Regions from separate parts of the Bacillus sp. FSL R7-0646 genome, predicted to be linked through region 2. Evidence: riboswitches for the same ligand, from Rfam matches in the RefSeq annotation. Region 2 holds a riboswitch; the other holds the start of a gene.

Region 1 (7,323 bases), 480 kb from region 2:
GTAGATCTTAACGGCTTTAGCGGAAAGCTTTTTGCCGGTTCTTTCGCGCGTTTTTGCCAGCCAGACCATGAGAGCCAGGTCCAGGAAAAGCGCGATGAAAACCGGATTGAACAGCTCCTGAAAACTGCTTCCAAGCCCCCCGAGGTTTTTTGCCTGGAACAGGACGGGAATGGTGATGAAATCGATGTAGAAACCATAAAAAATGCTGTTTGCAATCAAGATGCCCGTCAGGACGACATTAGCCCCGATTAAATAGATGCGCTGCGATTTTTCGCGAAAAAAGAGGCTGATGCCGAGTACAGGGATGAGAAAGCTAAGCGGGTTGATAAACAGGATCAGTTCCTGAAGTGCGTTGTCGATTTGTAAATTAAAGCCCAGCTTGTAGATGAAGTACGTCTTCATCCATATGAAAAATATGGATAGGCATAAAAACCACTGCTTTTTAAAAAATTGTTCTTTCATATAAATAGCTCCTCACATATAATCCCCGCAGGTAAAGAACACCAAGATAAAATGACTAAAAAAAGCATCATATAGCAATCGGTCAAACCGTCCCTTTCGTCAGGCGATCAAGTTCGCAATAAAATAGCACGAAACAACGGTGAGCACAGCAAGAACGACTTGTTCCGCCTTCCCGCCGGTTTTAATGTAAAGGGGCAGACGAACCTTAATGGCGGACGGAAAGAAAAGTTTGATGCCGTTTACAGTCCCGGCATCGAGGAGCAGATGGCTTGCCATTCCGGCCATCAATCCGACAAGTATGCTCTGATCTGCAAAATATAAATGTGCCGCGAATGCCGTGATGAGCAAAAAGAGCAGGCTGTGTGTAAACGTCCTGTGCCCGAAGACAGAACTGACCACTGCTGATAAAATCGGAAGCCTTCTGCCTATCTTGCTTTTTGTATGGCATATATCCGGAATCAATGCTCCGATAACGCCCGAGGCTGTCATGAACACCGGATCATATCCGTAAAAATAAGCAGCAGCCGTACAAGAAGCGACCCCTCCCATGATGTGTGTTTTTCCTGTCATATCGCTTCTCCTTTAAGACCTATAACAATTTCCTAATGAAAACTATATCAAGAGTTCTGACGGCCTTCAAGACAGATGGTAACAACTTGTCAGCTGAAAAAAACAATTTCCTAAACAATCGGCGCGTTTACATCTAAAATATGGCGTTTTCAGATAAAAAACACATTCCAAGGTTCTGCATAATTTAAATTTGATAAGCCAAATTAAAATTGTACCACATTTTTAAAGAGGTGATTCATTTGGGTATTTTCTTCAATAAAGATAGAGGAAATAAGGAAAAGGACCAAAACGCCGTTCGGGGGGCGCTTGAAGACGCAGGACAAGCGCTGAAAGGAGACCCTCTGCAAGAGGCGGTCAACAAAAAGAAAAATAACCGATAAATGACAGATGGAGAGAGCCCGTCTTCCATTCTTCAGAAGGCTGCCAAAAAAGGCGGCCTTTTGGCGCGGCTGTCCGTTTTTTCCATCACTTCCCTTTGACAGATCAAAATTTCTCTGGTAACCTCTTTTCAGAATATGTGATAAATCCTCACTCTTAACTCTTAGTGAGGTAGAGGTTGCGCGGATGATGAGTCGCATGTGTGAGGCTGATGGGGCCGATGATCATATGCAAAAGGCATCAGCGCCGAAGCATAAGGAAGCCATTCATTCTTTATGCTGGGTCTGCATTGAATAAGTGCAGGACTGCCGCGGGTATTCCCGCGGAGGGCTATCCGGAGATCAAGAGTGTATGTTTAACCAAAGCATGGACTTTTGTTCATGCTTTTTTTATTTTGAATGATCTCACGGTCTGGTCCGGCATATTTTTTATAAAATGCTCGGAGGTTATATCTTATGGAACAGACAAAAAAATGGGGCTTCTGGCTTCTTACGGCTTTTGTTGTCGGCAATATGGTCGGCTCAGGGATTTTTATGCTCCCCAGCACACTCGCCCAGACGGCTAGCCCGCTCGGCGTAACGGCGGCATGGCTGGTGACGGGTGCGGGGGTGCTGATGATCGCCCTTGTATTCGGCCATTTATCCATTCGCCGCCCGGATCTCAAAGCAGGTCCGCAAAGCTATGCAAGAGCTTTATTCTCAGACCCTAAAAAAGGGAATGCGGCAGGTTTTACAATGGTATGGGGGTATTGGGTGGCTAGCTGGATCAGCAACGTGGCCATCATTACAAGCCTTGCAGGCTATTTGACGACTTTCTTGCCGATCTTAACCGACGGACGCGAGCTGGTTGAATTCGGCGGACACCCCGTTACACTTGGCCAGCTCTTGACATTCATCGTGTGTACGATTTTGTTATGGGGGACGCATTTTATCCTAGTCTCCAGCATAAATGGAGCGGGCAAGCTGAACTTTTTGGCGACTTTTTCCAAAGTGCTTGGGTTTGTCCTGTTTATTGTTGCAGGTTTGTTCGTTTTTCAAACGGCATTATTCGAATCATTTTATTTTCCAATCGAATCAGAAGGCAAAAGCATAGGGCTGGGCGGACAGGTTCACAATGCGGCGATTTCAACGCTGTGGGCGTTTGTCGGCATCGAGTCTGCGGTAATCTTATCAGGGCGCGCATCATCCCAGCGTGATGTCAAACGCGCGACCATTACCGGCCTGTTAATTGCGCTCGGCATTTATATGATCATCACTTTAATTACGATGGGCGTCATCCCGCACGATCAGCTCCAGGCATCAGATAAACCGTTCGTTGATGTGCTGCACGTGATTATCGGCAGCTTCGGCAGCGTGATTATGGCGGTCTTGGCAATCGTTTCTTTGTTCGGATCGATGCTCGGCTGGATTTTAATCGGCGCAGAGGTTCCGTATCAGGCGGCAAAAGCCGGTGATTTTCCTGCTTTCTTTGCGAAAACGAATAAAAAGGGAAGTCCGGTCAATTCATTGATCGTCACAAACGTGATGTCGCAGATCTTTATTTTCTCAACGATTTCGGGAACGATCAGCGAAGCCTTTACGTTTTTAACAACGTCGGCGACGCTCGCTTACCTTGTCCCTTATCTCATAGCGGCTCTTTTCAGCTTGAAGCTCATCCTCAAAGGGGAGACATACGGCGAGCTGAAAGGTTCAAGAACAGGAGACGGCATCATTGCCTTGGCCGCTCTTGCGTACTCTTTATGGGTCATCGTTTCAGGCACGTCTGACTTGACCACCTTTATCTTGGGAATCGGGCTGTTTTTCGTCGGTCTTGCGATCTACCCGTTCGTCTACAAAAAGTTCAAAAATAATCAAGTGTGATAAAGCTCTTTGCCAGCCGGGTCTTTTAGCGGAAGATCGGCTGGCTTTTTGATTCCTGCCGAAAATTTTGATTAAAATTTTTGCTTAGGCCTGTTATACTAAACATGAAAATGATAATCGTTATCGGTTAAAAAGATCGAAAGGAATGGCATCGAGTGAGCTCTTACAAAAACATACATCATATCAACGGCGCGGATGGCACTGATGAAGAACAGAGACCGATCAGCCGTCCGCTCGGAGCTGTATTTGTCCTGGCCGGCGGAATCATGCTGCTGCTTTTTGGCGCCGCATTATCGATTGCGCTCGGTGCGGCTGATATAAAGCTTGGAACGGTTTGGGACGCCATTTTTCATTTTGACGCGAAAAATACGGCCCATCAAATTATTCAGGAACTCAGACTGCCAAGGACGGTAAGTGCGGCTCTTGTGGGCGCCTGCCTGGCGGTTTCCGGAGCCGTGATGCAGGGGATGACGCGAAATCCTCTTGCGTCGCCGGAAATTATGAGCGTCACGCACGGGTCAGCTTTCGCAATTGCTGTTGCGTTTGCTTTTTTTCCAGGAACCTCATCGATCGGGCTGATGATCTGGTCATTTGCCGGTGCCGCTCTTGGAGCGGGGCTTGTTTTTGGAATCGGAATGTTTTCAAAAGGCGGTCTTACGCCTGTAAAGCTGGCTTTGGCCGGTACGGCTGTCGGCACGTTCCTGAGCGCTCTTTCTACGAGCATCGCGATCCACTTTGATGTGGCGCGCGACGTCAGTTTTTGGTATGCCGGAGGTGTCGCCGGCACGAAATGGCTCAGCATTCAGTTGTTGATTCCGGCGGCAGCGCTCGGTTTGGCGGTCGTTTTTGTCATCGCCCGTTCCATCACGGTTCTAAGCCTGGGTGAGGAGCTGGCGAAAGGGCTCGGTCAATATACGAAGACGGTAAAAGCGATCGGCATCGTGTCCGTTGTTCTGCTGACGGGTGCCACTGTATCCGTTGCCGGTGCGATCGGTTTTATCGGATTGATCATTCCGCATATTACCCGCTTTCTGGTCGGGGTTGATTACCGCTGGATCATTCCATGCTCAGCTGTGCTTGGCGCTGTTCTTCTGATCTATGCGGATATTGCGGCAAGGCTGGTCAACCCGCCGTTTGAAACACCTGTCGGAGCAGTAACTGCGCTTGTCGGCGTACCATTCTTTCTCTATCTGGCCCGCAGGGAAAGGAGTGGACTGTAATGCTCAAGAAAAACAACAGACGGGCGGGTGCGGTGATGCTCGTCATGGCCGTGCTGACGGCCGCCGTGTTTTTATTAAGCATGAACATGGGAGAAATCCGCATCGACCCGCTTGCTACATTGAGAACACTGTTCGGCTTTGGAACGCCGCAGGATGAACTTGTATTATTTGAATTCCGTCTGCCGCGCATGATCCTCGCCATGCTGATCGGTGCAGGGGTTGCTGTCTCCGGAGCCGTCTGGCAGGGGATATCCCGGAATGACCTGGCCGATCCGGGGATATTGGGCATCAATACGGGAGCGGGTTTTGCCGTTGTGCTGTTCATCTTCTATTTTCAGGGAGACGTTGGCAACCTGCAAAAAGGATTCGTTTTTTCCCTGCCGATATTCGCATTTTTGGGAGCCTGCTTTGCAGTCGTTTCCATCTATTTGCTGGCGTGGAAAAAAGGCTTGAATCCCATTCGCCTCGTTTTGGTCGGCATCGGAGTGAATGCGGCGTTTTCGGCGGCCATCTTAATGCTGCAGCTTAAAATGGACCCAAATGACTTTATGCAGGCGGCTGTTTGGCTGTCAGGGAATATATGGAGTTCGAACTGGAGCTTTGTCTCGGCCGTGCTGCCCTGGATTGTCGTGCTGATTCCTTTTATCCTCTATAAAGCGCGCTATTTAAACGTGCTGAATCTCTGTGATCAGCTCGCAACAGGGCTCGGAACGGCAGTTGAAAAAGAGCGGCGCACACTGCTTCTGTCGGCAGCCGCGCTGAGCGGCGCGTGTGTAGCGGCTGGAGGAAACATTACGTTTCTCGGTCTCGTGGCTCCGCATATTGCCAGAAGACTTGTCGGGCCGAAGCATCAGCTTTTAATCCCGGCTTCCGCGTTGACCGGAGCATTGCTCTTTTTGCTGGCGGACTTAATTGGAAGAATGATACTGGCGCCTTCGGAAATTCCCGTAGGGCTTGTCATTGCCGCTTTAGGCGCACCGTATTTTATCTATTTGCTTATGAAAACAAATTAAAGAAGGGAAGGGTGCAACGTGTCTCTTTCAACAAACAACCTGGGGATCGGCTACGGCGAACAGATGATTGTCGAAAACTTAAACCTCCACATACCAAAAGGAAAAGTGACGACCATGATCGGTCCGAACGGGTGCGGCAAATCAACCATATTAAAAACGATGGCGCGCATACAGCGTTCGCGAACGGGCGCCGTTTATTTAAACGGCAAAGCGATCCACCAAATGTCGACGAAGGATGTAGCCAAACAGATGGCGATTCTTCCGCAGACGCCTGAGGCGCCAGGCGGTTTGACCGTATATGAGCTCGTTTCTTACGGCCGTTTTCCTCATCAAAAGGGAATGGGCAGGCTTTCGGCCGATGACCGCCGCATGGTTGAATGGTCTCTCCAAGTGACAGGAATGCTGCCTTTTTATGACCGGCCGATCGAAGCCCTTTCTGGAGGACAGCGCCAGCGCGTCTGGATTGCGATGGCCCTTGCCCAAGAAACGGAGCTCTTGCTCCTTGACGAACCGACAACCTATTTGGACTTGGCGCACCAGCTTGAAATTCTGCAACTGCTGGAAAAGCTCAATCAAGAAGAAGGCCGAACGATTTTGATGGTCATTCACGACCTCAACCATGCCGCCCGCTTCGCTCATCATATGGTGGCGCTGAACCGGGGTGCGATTGTCAAAGAGGGCGCCCCTCATGAAGTCATGACATCAGAAGTATTAAAAAAGGTGTTTCAGATTGATGCTGAAATTATATTAGACCCGCGCACAGGAAAACCGGTGTGCCTGACTTACGATCTATTGAAAAAAGAAGAGGATCAGAGGCTGGCAACCGGATGACAAAATCCCAATAACAAAAGACCTTTTTGGGATTTTGTCAACAATCTGGACAGACATCGGACAGATGTCTGTTTTTTTTATTCCATGATTTCGTAAAGTAAAAAATCATTTCTAAAAAAGTTTATTTTTACTTTAAAATCAGAAAATGTGTGCCGATATAGATATAATAGATGGTAAGATGAGGATATAAAATACATGATATAGACAGAAAGGAAAGAAGGATTTTGGAAAATGCGACAATTTTGATTGTGGACGACGAAGACGCCATTGTTCAAATGGTCAAGCGCGTCCTCACGAAGGAAGGATTTTCAGAAGTTCTGACCGCAAGCAGCGCAGAAGAAGCGCTCGACATCGTGAAAAAGGACACCGTGCACTTAATACTTCTCGATGTCATGATGCCGGGACAGACAGGATTTGATGTATCTCCTGAAATCAGGCGGCACACCAACGCTCCGATCTTCTTCTTGACGGCGAAAACATCCGATCTCGATAAACTGTCGGGTTTTGCCTACGGGGCTGATGATTATATTACAAAACCTTTTAATCCTCTGGAATTAATCGCCAGGATTAAAGCCCATTTAAAAAGAACGTATATACATAAAGAAGTTGCAGCTGCTTCAGTATCTTCAGCCTACGAATATGAACGCTTTATATTTCATCCCGACTTTGCGGAGCTGATCGTGGACGGCGAAACGGTCAGCTGCTCGGCGCAGCTGCTCCAGCTCCTGCAATATTTTTGCGATCATCCGAACAGGGTGCTTTCCAAGGATCAAATTTATGAAAAAGTGTGGGGCGTTCCATCTTATGGAGACAGCAACACCGTCATGGTACATATCAGAAAGCTGAGGGAGAAAATCGAAAAAGACCCGAGCAGCCCCGAATATATCGTCACGATTCGCGGCCTTGGATATAAGTTCGTTCCCAATCCTGCACGAAAAGAGAGCGAAGGATGAAGCTCAGAGGAAAGCTCGTTCTCCACTTTGTCAGTCA
Region 2 (7,323 bases):
TCGCGATTGTCACCCAGCTTGAGCTGAGGCAGTCGAATCTTGAGCTGAGGCTGAAAATCAATGAGATTCTCAAAGGGTACTTAACGATCCTGGAAGACATCATCACCGAAGGAAAAGAAGCTGGAGAATTTAAAAGCACGCTTGACGTCCGCCTTGCGAAGCAGATGATTTTCGGTACGGTGGATGAGACGGTTACAACCTGGGTGATGAATGATCAAAAATACGATCTCCCAAACCTGGCAGACAGCATTCATGAATTGCTGATCCACGGGTTCAGCAGCCAAAAGACGAAGGAGGAGGAATAAAAATGGCAGCATTATCATACGCCGTAGACGGCCATGTTGCGACGATTACGATTCAGCACCCGCCGGCAAATGCGCTATCGACGCAAGTGCTTGAAGATCTTTCTGCATGCCTTGATGAACTTTCAGAACGTCAGGATGTCAGAAGCGTCGTTATTCACGGGGAAGGAAGATTTTTCTCGGCAGGCGCTGATATTAAAGAGTTTACATCATTGATGGACGGGTCTGATTATGCAAATTTGGCTGATAAGGGCCAGCAGATTTTCGAAAAAGTAGAATCTTTTCCAAAACCGGTGATCGCCGCGATTCACGGGGCCACTCTTGGAGGCGGTCTTGAGCTAGCGATGGCATGCCACATCCGGATTGCCGAGGAAAGCGCAAAGCTCGGCCTTCCCGAACTGAATCTCGGAATCATTCCCGGCTTTGCGGGAACGCAGCGCCTTCCCAAGTATGTGGGCACCGCCAAAGCGCTTGAAATGATCGGGACATCAGAGCCGATATCCGGCAAGGAAGCTTTTGAATACGGTCTTGTCACGATTTTGGCGGCGAATGAAGAAGAAGTGCTGCAAAAGGCAAAAGAGCTCGCACAAAAATTCGCTGAAAAAAGTCCGCAGACGATGGCTTATGTCATTGAACTCCTGAATTCGAGCAAAGTGTATTCGTATGAAGGAGGCCTCAAGCTAGAAGGGAAATACTTCGGCGAAGTGTTCCAATCCGAGGATGCGAAGGAAGGGATTCAGGCATTTCTTGAAAAGCGGAAGCCGCATTTTAAAGGGAAATAACAAACGTGAAAACAAAGGGGATGAACAGAACATGAACATTTATGTCTTAATGAAGCGCACGTTTGATACAGAGGAGAAAATTCAGATCGAACAAGGGGAAATCAACACGGACGGAGCGGAATTCATCATCAATCCGTACGATGAGTACGCCATTGAAGAAGCGCTCCAGTTGAAAGAGAAGCACGGCGGTGAAATTACGGTCGTGACAGTCGGCGAGGAAGAAGCTGAAAAAGAACTCAGGACGGCTCTGGCGATGGGGTGCGACAAAGCCGTTCTGATCAACATTGAAGACGACGTGGAAGAAGCGGACCAATATACGGCTTCAGCCATCCTTTACAACTATTTGAAAGACCGCGAGTACGACATTATACTCGGCGGGAATGTGGCGATCGACGGGGGATCGGGACAGGTTGCGCCTCGTTTGGCCGAACTGCTGGGCATTCCTTGTATTACGACGATTACAAAGCTGACGGTAAACGGCGGAGATGTTGAAGCGGAACGCGACGCCGAGGGCGATCTTGAAGTGATCCAAACATCGCTTCCAATCGTAGCGACTGCACAGCAGGGGTTGAACGAGCCGCGTTATCCGTCTCTTCCGGGAATCATGAAGGCAAAGAAAAAGCCTCTCGAGGAGCTTGAGCTTGATGATCTCGACATCGACGAAGAAGACGTGGCTGCGAAAACAAAAACGATCGAACGGTTCCTGCCTCCGAAAAAAGAAGCCGGGAAAATCCTTGAAGGGGAGCCGGAGCAGCAGGCGGCAGAACTTGTATCACTGCTGAGAAGCGAAGCAAAGGTCGTATGAAGCCGAAGGGAGAAATAACACGGTCATTAAAATACAGGGGGAAATGGACATGAGCAAAAAAGTTATCGTATTGGGAGAGTTCAGAGACGGTTCGTTGAGGAATGTGACTTTCGAAGCGATAGCCGCAGGAAAAACGGTTGCCGAAGGGGGAGAGGTGATCGGCGTACTGTTCGGTGAAAGCGTTTCAAGTCATGCGGCAGAACTGATCCATTACGGCGCTGACAGAGTGCTTACAGCCGAAAACCCGCTCTTGAAAAACTATACGTCTGACGGCTATGTTCAAGCCTTGTTGCCGATCATAGAACGCGAGAATCCGGACGTCATCATTTTCGGACATACGTCAATGGGAAAAGACTTGTCGCCGAAGCTTTCAGCCCGTATGGGAACAGGGCTGATATCGGATGCCGTCGATGTCGAAGTGGCCGGCGGCAACATCGTGTTTACAAGGCCGATTTACTCGGGCAAAGCGTTTGAACGGATCATTTCCGAAGATGAAACGATTTTTGCAACGATCAGACCGAATAATATCGCCCCGCTTGACAAAGATGAGACGCGGACAGGAGCGGTCGAAAGCATCGAAGCAGATATTCGGGACATCAGAACGGTCATCAAGGATATTGTCAAAAAAACGTCCGAAGGCGTCGATTTGTCTGAAGCGAAAATTATCGTAGCCGGCGGTCGCGGCGTCAAAAGCGAGGAAGGCTTTAAACCGCTGCAGAAGCTCGCCGATGTATTGGGCGGGGCGGTCGGCGCTTCAAGGGGAGCCTGTGACGCAGACTACTGCGACTATTCGCTTCAAATCGGCCAGACCGGCAAAGTTGTGACACCTGACTTATATATCGCCTGCGGCATTTCAGGAGCGATTCAGCACCTCGCAGGGATGTCAAACAGCAAAATCATCGTTGCCATCAACAAAGATCCGGAAGCTGATATATTTAAAATTGCCGACTACGGGATCGTCGGCGACTTATTTGAAATCGTTCCGCTGCTCACGGAGGAATTTAAAAAGCTGAGCGTCAGCACATGATCAAAAGCCGGCCTGAAATGGCCGGCTTTTGACATAGGCACATTTCCGCCTTCTGCAAAATAACATGGGATATGGACATTTTCAGAAAGGCTAAAATCCCGATGTGTAAAACTGTGCAGATAGGGAAACGTATAATCAAGCATTATGTTAGCGTGAACCAAAGGGAGATGCTATACTAAAAAGCATAATTTCACAATTGGAGGAATGAAAGAATGGCTATCGTAAAAGCAACTGATCAAACATTCTCATCTGAAACAAGCGAAGGCGTAGTTCTTGCCGACTTTTGGGCTCCTTGGTGCGGACCTTGTAAAATGATCGCGCCGGTACTTGAAGAGCTTGATCAAGAAATGGGAGACAAACTGAAAATCGTAAAAATCGATGTTGACGAAAACCAAGAAACTGCCGGCAAATACGGCGTGATGAGCATCCCGACTCTCCTCGTACTAAAAGACGGCGAAGTGGTCGAAACATCTGTCGGCTTTAAACCGAAAGAAGCGCTTGAAGAACTGGTCAACAAACATTTGTAAAATAGAAACCTGTGAAAAAGGCGATTCCAAAGGGATCGCTTTTTTCTTACAAGTCATCTTCTTTCTCCATTTGTGGCGAACGTACGGTCGGTCATGGTAAACTTAAATGAAGGAAAAACGCCGAAATAAGGAAGGATTTTTGATGAACAAAAAAATCAAAGAAAAGCTGGCCCTTCTTCCGGATCAGCCTGGCTGCTACTTGATGAAAGACAGGCAGGATACCGTCATCTACGTCGGGAAAGCGAAAATCTTAAAAAACAGGGTCCGCTCCTATTTCAGCGGGTCCCATGATGCCAAAACACAGCGTCTTGTCAGTGAAATTGAAGACTTCGAATACATTGTCACATCCTCGAACATCGAAGCGCTCATTCTTGAAATGAATTTAATCAAAAAGTACGACCCGAAATATAACGTGATGCTTAAAGATGATAAAAGCTACCCGTTCATTAAAATCACGAACGAGCGGCATCCGAAGCTGATTGTCACAAGGAAGGTCAAAAAAGACAAAGGCCGCTATTTCGGGCCGTACCCCAATGTCCAGGCTGCGAGGGAAACAAAAAAGCTGCTGGACCGCCTCTATCCGCTCAGAAAGTGCGCCAAGCTGCCTGACCGCGTCTGTTTGTACTATCATCTCGGACAATGTCTGGCGCCATGCGTATATGATGTGTCTGAAGAGACAAACAGACAGCTCACAGAAGAAATTACCCGCTTTTTAAAAGGCGGCTACAATGAAGTGAAGAAAGAGCTTGAAGCAAAAATGCTCGAAGCCTCGGAAAACCTGCAGTTTGAACGGGCGAAAGAATTCCGCGATCAAATTGCCCATATCGAGTCAACGATGGAAAAACAGAAAATGATGCTGAATGACATGGTTGACCGCGATGTATTTGCCTATTCGTATGACAAGGGCTGGATGTGCGTCCAGGTCTTCTTCATCAGGCAGGGCAAATTGATTGAAAGAGATGTCAGCATGTTTCCTTTATACAGGGAAGCAGACGAGGAATTTCTGACATTCATCGGGCAATTTTACTCCAAAAACAACCATTTTCTTCCGAAGGAAATTTTGGTGCCTGACAGCGTCGACAAGGACATGATTGAGGAGCTTTTGGACGTGAACGTGCGCCAGCCGAAAAGAGGAGCGAAAAAAGACCTGCTGCTCCTTGCCCATAAAAATGCAAAGCTCGCTTTGAAGGAGAAGTTTTCGCTCATTGAACGGGATGAAGAGCGGACGATCGGCGCGATTGAAAAGCTCGGAAAAGCGCTGGACATCTACACGCCATACAGAATTGAAGCGTTTGATAACTCAAATATTCAAGGAACGGACCCTGTTTCGGCCATGGTTGTATTTCTCGATGGAAAACCGCATAAAAAAGAGTACCGCAAATATAAGATCAAGACGGTTGAAGGTCCTGACGACTACGGATCAATGCGCGAAGTCATCAGAAGAAGATATACAAGGGTGCTGAAAGAGAATCTGCCGCTGCCTGATTTAATTTTGATCGACGGCGGAAAGGGGCAGGTGTCTGCCGCCCTTGACGTTCTGGAAAATGAACTGGGTCTCGATGTCCCTGTTGCCGGTCTGGTGAAAGACGATAAGCACAGAACATCCAACCTTTTGATCGGCGATCCCCTTGAGATCGTCCAGCTTGAGCGGAACAGCCAGGAATTTTACCTGCTTCAGCGCATTCAGGACGAAGTGCACAGGTTTGCGATCAGCTTCCACAGGCAGCTCAGGGGAAAAAGCGCATTTCAATCGGTGCTGGACGGCATACCGGGCGTCGGCGAACAGCGGAAAAAACTGCTGTTAAAACATTTCGGTTCCGTTAAGAAAATGAAGGAAGCGAGCGCCGAAGATATCCGCAAGCTCGGCATACCTCTGAAAACGGCGCAGCTGATCGAAGAGGCATTGAAAAAATAATGTTGAACTTTTAAAAAGAATCTGATAGAATTTGTACTAATTTCATAATAAGATCGTGTGATATGGTGAAGATAGAGGTGCGAACTTCAAGAGTAGGCTTGATGAGGAAGATGGATTCCGATGAAGAAAGCCGAAAGGGGAGCGTCGCCGAAGCGGGGAAAAATCCACTCGTTTTTCCTGCTGGCTTTACATTGAATAAATGTGAGGCTGTCAAGAAATCATTTCTTGGAGAGCTATCTCGTTGTTTAAGATCATCGGCATTTTTGTTGGTTAAAGCAATGAGGGAATTCTCTCGTTGCTTTTTTTGTGCAAAAAAAACCGTACAGGCCGCCGGTCAAGCTTTCCTCTTCATACATAAACAAACACGAACGAAAACAAAAAGGGTGGTATTTGATGGGTCTCATCGTCCAAAAATTTGGCGGAACTTCCGTAGGGTCAGTGGAAAAAATATTGAATGTCGCAAACCGCGTCATCGAAGAAAAACAGCGCGGTCATGATGTTGTCGTCGTCGTTTCGGCGATGGGCAAATCGACGGACTCCCTCGTCGCGCTTGCCAAGGAAATCACCGAGCAGCCGAGCAGCAGGGAAATGGACATGCTGCTGACAACAGGAGAGCAGGTGACGATTTCGCTGTTGACAATGGCTTTGCAGAACAAGGGGTATGATGCGGTTTCCTATACAGGCTGGCAGGCCGGCATCGAAACCGAAAATATTCACGGCAACGCAAGAATTACGAACATTGATACAGCCAAGCTGAAAGAGCGCCTGAATGAAGGGAAAATCGCCGTTGTCGCCGGATTCCAGGGCGTCACAGCGGAAGGCGAAATCACAACGCTCGGCAGAGGCGGATCAGATACGACAGCCGTTGCCCTCGCAGCAGCCCTGAAAGCTGATAAATGCGACATTTACACCGATGTGCCGGGGGTTTTCACGACGGATCCCCGCTATGTGAAAACAGCGCGGAAGCTGGCCGGAATCTCCTACGATGAAATGCTGGAGCTTGCCAATCTTGGAGCAGGCGTCCTTCATCCGAGAGCTGTTGAATTTGCGAAAAACTACCAGGTGCCTTTGGAAGTCCGTTCAAGCACCGAAAAAGAAGCCGGCACATTAATCGAGGAGGAATCATCAATGGAACAGAATTTAATCGTAAGAGGCATTGCATTTGAAGATCAGATCACACGCGTGACCGTATGCGGCCTGGCGAGCGGCCTGACGACGCTGTCAACGATTTTTACAACGCTCGCCAAACAGAACATCAACGTTGACATCATCATTCAATCGGTGACAGGCACAAGCAAAACGTCGATTTCTTTCTCAGTGAAAACGGAAGACTTAAAACGGACGGTTGAAGTTCTAGAAGAATACAAAGACGCGCTCGACTATGAACAGATTGAAACGGAAAACAGGCTTGCCAAAGTGTCGATCGTCGGTTCTGGCATGATCTCCAACCCGGGAGTAGCAGCGGAAATGTTCGCTGTGCTGGCGGAAAAAAACATCCAGGTCAAAATGGTCAGCACATCCGAAATCAAAGTTTCGACTGTCGTCAACGAAGGCGATATGGTGAAAGCCGTTGAAGCGCTGCATGATGCTTTTGAACTGTCGAAGCAGACAGCAGTCATTTAAAAAGAAAAAGGCGGGACTTTTGCAGTCTCCGCCTTTTTGCATAGTTATGCCGGGTCTTTCAAATCCCATTTCACCGTTAAAACCACTTTTCCGGCTCTTTTTTTCACCTGTTCATAAGATTCGGCAATTTGTTCGTTCATCAGCTGGATTTGCTCGGCGATAAACCCGGCTTCAAGCTGAAAGCAGGGCTCCTTTTGATACTTGAGGCGGTTTGAAACCAGCGGGCCTTCGAGTTCAAACTCAAGCTCCTGTTTTTTTGAATGGACGATCGCAAGCGTTCCCCAGCCTGCATCCTGAAAGAAAGCGGGAAGATCCTCCCGGGATTCAAGCGGGAACTTGCGG

The links. A riboswitch is a leader RNA that binds a small molecule or an ion and turns the genes downstream of it on or off. The one in region 2 is predicted to bind lysine.
Region 1: linked by a shared signal. The riboswitch ahead of MKY62_RS17495 (amino acid permease) and the one ahead of MKY62_RS14935 (aspartate kinase) in region 2 are both predicted to bind lysine.

The regions. Positions count from the first base shown of each region.
Region 1 covers NZ_CP150217.1:3,350,008-3,357,330, reverse strand. The annotation lists gene MKY62_RS17510 (LTA synthase family protein) at 1-462, opposite strand, end outside; gene MKY62_RS17505 (metal-dependent hydrolase) at 562-1,032, opposite strand; gene sspJ (small acid-soluble spore protein SspJ) at 1,272-1,412, shown strand; lysine riboswitch at 1,575-1,751, shown strand; gene MKY62_RS17495 (amino acid permease) at 1,866-3,269, shown strand; gene MKY62_RS17490 (iron ABC transporter permease) at 3,425-4,489, shown strand; gene MKY62_RS17485 (iron ABC transporter permease) at 4,489-5,502, shown strand; gene MKY62_RS17480 (ABC transporter ATP-binding protein) at 5,566-6,333, shown strand; gene MKY62_RS17475 (response regulator transcription factor) at 6,558-7,286, shown strand; gene MKY62_RS17470 (HAMP domain-containing sensor histidine kinase) at 7,283-7,323, shown strand, end outside.
Region 2 covers NZ_CP150217.1:2,867,777-2,875,099, reverse strand. The annotation lists gene MKY62_RS14965 (TetR/AcrR family transcriptional regulator) at 1-305, shown strand, start outside; gene MKY62_RS14960 (enoyl-CoA hydratase) at 308-1,084, shown strand; gene MKY62_RS14955 (electron transfer flavoprotein subunit beta/FixA family protein) at 1,116-1,889, shown strand; gene MKY62_RS14950 (electron transfer flavoprotein subunit alpha/FixB family protein) at 1,939-2,916, shown strand; gene trxA (thioredoxin) at 3,129-3,443, shown strand; gene uvrC (excinuclease ABC subunit UvrC) at 3,586-5,358, shown strand; lysine riboswitch at 5,423-5,602, shown strand; gene MKY62_RS14935 (aspartate kinase) at 5,752-6,981, shown strand; gene MKY62_RS14930 (YslB family protein) at 7,026-7,323, opposite strand, start outside.